3 regions of the Rhizobium lentis genome follow, and region 2 is predicted to be linked to each of the others. Evidence: predicted binding sites of a transcription regulator. Region 2 holds the regulator's gene; each other region holds the start of a gene.
What was found. The regulator HrcA, encoded in region 2, represses chaperone genes, less so after heat shock. The targets are predictions, from matches to a motif close to GTTAGCACTCNCNNNNNGNGAGTGCTAAC.
Positions count from the first base shown of each region.

Region 1 (2,266 bases), 460 kb from region 2:
CGGCCGGTGCGGCTTGCCGGCGATGCGGCTCTTGCCGCCGAGCTGCTCGTAATAGGCGGCCATGGCGCCGGCGCAGGGGATGATGCGGTGGCCGCGCTCGACGACGAGATCGGGATTGGCGCAAATCATCGGCACATCGCGCGCCTGGAAATCCAGAAGCATGTCGGTATAATCCTCCGGCTTCTCGGTTTCGTCGTCGAAGAAGCCGGTGCAGACGAGCGACTGCGCTTCGCCGGCCGGGCGGCGCTCGACGCCGATGCCTTCGAGAAGCGCCTTGTCGCGCTCGGGGCCGAGCAGAAACACGGTCTTCGGTCCCTCGGCGATCAGCCGGCGGGTGACATCGCCCGAGGTAACGATCCGGTCATAGGCGCTGTCGGGAACGCCGATATGGCGCAGCTGCTCGACCACCTGCCAGGAAAGGCGCGGCGAATTGGTGATGAGCACGACCGCCACACCGCTCTTGCGCGCCGCTTCAAGGGCCGCTGCGGCCTTCGGAAACGGATCGATGCCGTTGTGAACCACGCCCCAGACATCACAGAGCACCACATCATAGCGATCCGTGATCTCGGAGAAGTTTTCTATCCGCCTGGCCATTCCAATTTCCCGATTTGCTTCAGTCACCGGTGACATTGCAAAGCCGCGAGACGATGGCAAGGCATTTTCTGCGCGGCTTGGCAGTCAAGAATGCCGGCGATGGCGGCGAGAGCGGACGGCAAGGTCCGGCGGCGCTGCCAAAGGCAACGGCGAGACAGATTTCGACGGCAATCTCCGATAATTCGTCGCCTCTTCACAATTCCGGCACAAAAATTCGTGATTGCTCTCATTGACTCCTCTCGGAGCCATCCCTAAATGCTCGAGCGCTAGCACTCACCACAGAGGAGTGCTAACACTTATCCATGCGGACCGCTCCGGTCCGCGAATGTCATTCGATCGAGGGATTAGACAATGGCAACCACCAATTTCCGTCCGCTTCACGACCGCGTCGTCGTTCGTCGCGTCGAGTCCGAAGAAAAGACCAAGGGCGGCATCATCATTCCCGACACCGCCAAGGAAAAGCCCCAGGAAGGCGAAATCGTCGCCGTCGGCTCCGGCGCTCGTGACGAGTCCGGCAAGGTCGTCGCGCTCGACGTCAAGGCTGGCGACCGCGTCCTGTTCGGCAAGTGGTCCGGCACTGAAGTCAAGATCAACGGCGAAGACCTTCTGATCATGAAGGAAGCCGACATCATGGGCATCATCGGCTGATCAGCCGATCCGCTTCCCGAAATGACTGACGGGCCTTCTGCCCGAACAAATCGAATTCAGGAGACACAAACATGGCAGCTAAAGAAATCAAGTTTGGCCGCACCGCGCGCGAAAAGATGCTGCGCGGCGTCGACATTCTCGCCGATGCAGTGAAGGTCACGCTCGGCCCGAAGGGCCGCAACGTCATCATCGACAAGTCCTTCGGCGCGCCGCGCATCACCAAGGACGGCGTTTCGGTCGCCAAGGAGATCGAACTCGAAGACAAGTTCGAAAACATGGGCGCCCAGATGGTCCGCGAAGTTGCTTCGAAGACCAACGACATCGCCGGTGACGGCACCACGACTGCAACCGTTCTTGCCCAGGCGATCGTTCGCGAAGGCGCCAAGGCCGTTGCCGCCGGCATGAACCCCATGGACCTGAAGCGCGGCATCGATCTCGCCGTTGCCGAAGTCGTCAAGGATCTCCAGGCCAAGGCCAAGAAGATCAACACCTCGGAAGAAGTCGCCCAGGTCGGCACGATCTCCGCTAACGGCGAACGTCAGGTCGGCCTCGACATTGCCGAAGCCATGCAGAAGGTCGGCAACGAAGGCGTCATCACGGTTGAAGAAGCCAAGACCGCCGAAACCGAACTCGAAGTCGTCGAAGGCATGCAGTTCGACCGCGGCTACCTCAGCCCCTACTTCGTCACCAACCCGGAAAAGATGGTCGCCGACCTCGAAGACGTCTTCATTCTCCTCCACGAGAAGAAGCTGTCGAACCTGCAGTCGATGCTGCCGGTTCTCGAAGCCGTCGTCCAGACCGGCAAGCCGCTCCTCATCATCGCTGAAGACGTCGAAGGCGAAGCGCTTGCTACGCTCGTCGTCAACAAGCTGCGCGGCGGCCTGAAGATCGCTGCCGTCAAGGCTCCGGGCTTCGGCGACCGCCGCAAGGCCATGCTCGAAGACATCGCCATCCTGACCGGCGGCACCGTCATCTCCGAAGATCTCGGCATCAAGCTCGAAAGCGTCACGCTTGACATGCTCGG
Region 1 covers NZ_CP071454.1:2,667,271-2,669,536, reverse strand. Annotated here, with positions in the region: gene J0663_RS12840 (TIGR01459 family HAD-type hydrolase) at 1-594, opposite strand, end outside; gene groES (co-chaperone GroES) at 946-1,242, shown strand; gene groL (chaperonin GroEL) at 1,314-2,266, shown strand, end outside.
Region 1: groES (co-chaperone GroES) is a predicted target of HrcA. The motif match lies at 860-888, and genes of this name have one in related genera.

Region 2 (2,266 bases):
TCCTTAAGGACCCGGTCGACCTTGATCATGTTGCGGCTTTCCATCCATTTCAGGCAGTCGTAAAGCGCGATCCAGCCGCCGGTGATCGAGGCCGTCCGCGTGCCGCCATCGGCCTGGATGACGTCGCAATCGAGCGTGATCTGCCGTTCGCCGAGCGCCTGTAGATCGACGACGGCGCGCAGCGAGCGGCCGATCAGCCGTTGGATTTCCTGGGTGCGGCCACCCTGCTTGCCGGCGGCGGCCTCGCGCTTCATCCGCTCGCCGGTCGCCCGCGGCAGCATGCCGTATTCGGCCGTGACCCAGCCCTTGCCGGTGTTGCGCAGCCACGGCGGTGTCTTGTCCTCGAGACTTGCCGTGCAGAGCACATGCGTGTCGCCGAATTTCACCAGGCAGGAGCCTTCTGCATGCTTGGAAAAATTGCGCTCGAACGAGACCTTGCGCATCTGGTCGGTTTTTCTGCCTGAAGGCCGCATTCTTATCTCCTGGAGTTGTTGACCGCTTCTACGATTGGCGGCGCTCATTTGCAAATTCCCTTTTGCCACGGGTGCGAGTTTGACTATATTTTCGGGAGCATCATCAGGATGGGTTTGAAAAGGTTTATGGGCATCAGGTCGACGTCGGTTTCGGATGCCGTTGCTGCGCTGGACGAACGGTCCAGAGAAATTTTTCGCCGCATCGTCGAAGGTTATCTCGAAAGCGGCGAGCCGCTCGGCTCGCGCAACCTGTCGCGCCTGCTGCCGATGTCGCTGTCGCCGGCCTCCGTGCGCAACGTCATGAGCGATCTCGAAGAGCTCGGTCTCATCTATTCCCCGCATGTCAGCGCCGGCCGGCTGCCGACCCAGATCGGCCTGCGTTTCTTCGTCGATGCCTTCATGCAGGTCGGCGATCTCTCCGCCGAAGACCGGGCCAATATCGACCGCCAGGTGCGCGCCGAAAGCGGCGGCAATCCGGTGGAATCGATGATGAACGAGGCCAGCCGGATGCTGTCGGGCATCTCGCGCGGCGCCGGCCTCGTCATCACCTCGAAAAGCGATCCGGTGCTCAAACATGTCGAGTTCATCCGGCTTGAGCCGACAAAAGCGCTCGCCGTGCTCGTCGGCGATCACGATCAGGTGGAAAACCGCATCATCGAGCTGCCGGCGGGCGTCACCTCCTCGCAGCTGACGGAGGCGGCGAATTTCCTCAATGCCCATATGTCCGGCCAGACCCTGTCGGAGCTGCGCAAGCAGCTGAGCCGGCTGAAGGACGACGTCCGTCACGAGCTCGATGCCCTGTCACGCGATCTCGTCGAGCGCGGCATCGCCGTCTGGGCCGGCAGCCCGGATGAGGGAAAGCCCGCCCAGCTGATCATTCGCGGCCGCGCCAATCTGCTCGAAGGCCTCGCCGGCGCCGAGGATCTCGACCGGCTGCGCCTGCTGTTCGACGATCTCGAGAAGAAGGACAGCCTGATCGAGATTCTCAATCTCGCCGAGAGCGGCTCGGGCGTGCGTATCTTTATCGGTTCGGAAAACAAGCTCTTCTCGCTGTCCGGCTCGTCGCTCATTGTCGCGCCCTATCGTGACGATGACGATCGCATCGTCGGCGCCGTCGGCGTCATCGGCCCGACGCGGCTCAATTATTCCCGCATTGTGCCGATGGTGGATTACACCGCGCAGCTCGTCTCTCGCCTTTCGCGCAATCCCCTTTGACGTCGCAAATGCCGAAGGCCTGGAATTTTCGCTTCTTTGTCACGCAGACTTGATTTTTTTTGGTCAAACCTCGATATCGGGCGCATCTGAAAATACCAAACCGGAGACCGTCATGACCGATGAAACGACGAAAAACGGACCTGACGCAACTGCGGCTGATGCCGCAGCCGACGCTGCCGTCAACGTCGAGCCTGAAGCAACCGAGCGGCAGGAGGTAAGCCAGCCGGACCCCCTCGAGCTTCTCAAAGCCGAAAATGCCGAGCTGCGCGATCGCTATCTGCGCCTCGCTGCCGAGATTGACAATCTGCGCCGCCGCACCGAGCGTGAGGTGAAGGATGCGAAATCCTATTCCGTCGCCGGTTTCGCCCGTGACATGCTCGCCGTCTCGGACAATCTGCGCCGGGCGCTGGACGCCATCTCTCCGGAGGCCAAGGCGACAGCCGATGCCGGGCTCACCTCGCTGATCGAGGGCGTCGAGATGACCGAGCGATCCATGCTGTCAGCGCTCGAACGCCACGGCGTTCGCAAGCTGGAGCCGGTCGGTCAGAAATTCGATCCGAACTTCCATCAGGCGATGT
Region 2 covers NZ_CP071454.1:2,203,118-2,205,383, forward strand. Annotated here, with positions in the region: gene rph (ribonuclease PH) at 1-473, opposite strand, end outside; gene hrcA (heat-inducible transcriptional repressor HrcA) at 600-1,688, shown strand; gene grpE (nucleotide exchange factor GrpE) at 1,801-2,266, shown strand, end outside.

Region 3 (2,266 bases), 900 kb from region 2:
TGACGACGAGCGTTGCAAGCGCTTCGCCTTCGACGTCTTCAGCGATGATGAGGAGCGGTTTGCCGGACTGAACGACAGCTTCGAGAACAGGCAGCATTGACTGCAGGTTCGAGAGCTTCTTCTCGTGGATGAGAATATAGGGGTCCTCGAGCTCGACGCGCATCTTGTCCTGATTGGTGACGAAGTAGGGGCTTAGATAACCACGGTCGAACTGCATGCCTTCGACGACTTCGAGTTCGGTTTCGGCGGTCTTGGCTTCCTCGACGGTGATGACGCCCTCATTGCCGACCTTTTCCATGGCTTCAGCCAGGTAGCGGCCAATTTCGGAATCGCCATTGGCGGAGATGGTGCCGACCTGGGCGATTTCGGAATTGTTGGAGATCTTGCGGGCATTGGCCTTCAGTTCCGCGACGACAGCGTCGACGGCGAGGTCGATGCCGCGCTTCAGGTCCATCGGGTTCATGCCGGAGGCGACCGCTTTGGCGCCCTCCTTGACGATCGCCTGGGCGAGCACCGTCGCAGTCGTGGTGCCGTCGCCGGCGAGGTCGTTCGTCTTCGATGCCACTTCGCGCAGCATCTGCGCACCCATGTTCTCGAACTTGTCTTCGAGTTCGATCTCCTTGGCGACCGAAACACCGTCCTTGGTGATGCGCGGCGCGCCGAAGGACTTGTCGATGACGACGTTGCGGCCTTTCGGGCCAAGCGTCACCTTCACGGCATTGGCCAGCACATCGACCCCACGCAGCATGCGTTCACGGGCATCGCTATGGAATTTCACTTCTTTCGCAGCCATTCTTTAACTCCTTCAATAGGCAGCTTTTTGACTAATGCGCGGAGAACGCCTCAGGCGGCGATCTTTTCGGCCGTCTGGGCTTCGATAACGCCCATGACGTCGCTTTCCTTCATGATCAGCAGGTCCTCGCCGTTGATCTTGATCTCCGTGCCGGACCATTTGCCGAACAGGATGCGATCGCCGACCTTGACGTCGAGCGCTTGGATCTGGCCGGCATCGTTGCGTGCACCCGGGCCCACGGCGATGACCTCGCCCTCCTGCGGCTTTTCCTTGGCGGTGTCGGGAATGATGATGCCGCCCTTGGTCTTTTCCTCGGAATCGACGCGGCGGACGAGAATGCGGTCATGAAGCGGTCGGAACGACATGTTTTCCTCCAATGGACAAACAATAACGATGTTGTTCCCCTGGCCGGACCGGATGACCAGTCCGGGCGGGTGCAAACCCCTGTCGAGCGTTTGCGCGCATTGATCTGGTTTTGCAATTTTTCCATTTCAAGGGGCGCAGAGAAAAAAATTAGCACTCAGCTAGAGTGGCTGCTAACACGCTGAGAAGGAACAAGAAAAACCGCCGTTGCGTTGAGAATCCCGTTGATGGACGCCAAGATATGCGCCACCTTCTCGTTGTCGTGAAACGGAGATGAAGCATGCAATTTTCATCGGATCTAGAGCGCCAGCTCAGCGGTTACGGCCTTACCACTGCCCACATCCTCTACCGCCTCCCGGATTTCGAATCCGTTCTGCAGACCTATGTCTGGCAGGATTACGATCTCGCCCCGGGCTTTCCGGAAATGCACAAATTCCTCGACTTCTGGCAGTCCAACCTCGACGGGCCGCTGCATTCCGTCCGCTATAGCCATCAGCGGCTGATCGGACCGAATGAATGGCGTCGCGTCATTGGAGAGTTGAGATTGCACTAGATCAAACCCGACATTCCCGGGCCGGCCAGGCATTGCTGCCATAGGCTTTCTCAACCCGCACGGAATCGCTGCAAAGCCCGAGAAATTACTCGTGCTCGGCAGGACATGGCCAGGTTGAAGGGGCGGAGAGTCCTGCCGGCAATTTTGTCGAGGCATCGCCGCAGGCAAGCTCGATCTGCGCCTGTTCAAGCCCGGTTGCGGCCGAGAGATCGAGGCCTTCGATGCGGGTCAGGAACATGAAGGCGCGGTCGAACATCGCCGGGCCGTCGAAGGTGGCGTGGGAGAGATCGGCGCGGGAGAGATTGGCGAAAGCGAATTTCGCCCCCGTCAGCACTGCCTTGTCGAAATCGGCACGGCCGAGTTCGGCCTTTTCGAAGCTCGCGCCGGAGAGCCGGGCGCCGGCAAAATTGGCGCGCTGCAGCTCGGCGCCGGCAAAGGACGCGCCGTCAGCGGCAATATTGGCGAAGCTGGAGCGATAGGCCTCGATCTTGGCGAAGTTGGCGCCCTCGGCATGCGCGCCTTCAAGCGAGGCGCGCACCAAAGTCGCCTTTTCCAGA
Region 3 covers NZ_CP071454.1:3,107,819-3,110,084, reverse strand. Annotated here, with positions in the region: gene groL (chaperonin GroEL) at 1-793, opposite strand, end outside; gene groES (co-chaperone GroES) at 844-1,158, opposite strand; gene J0663_RS14980 (usg protein) at 1,437-1,709, shown strand; gene J0663_RS14975 (pentapeptide repeat-containing protein) at 1,795-2,266, opposite strand, start outside.
Region 3: groES (co-chaperone GroES) is a predicted target of HrcA. The motif match lies at 1,306-1,334, and genes of this name have one in related genera.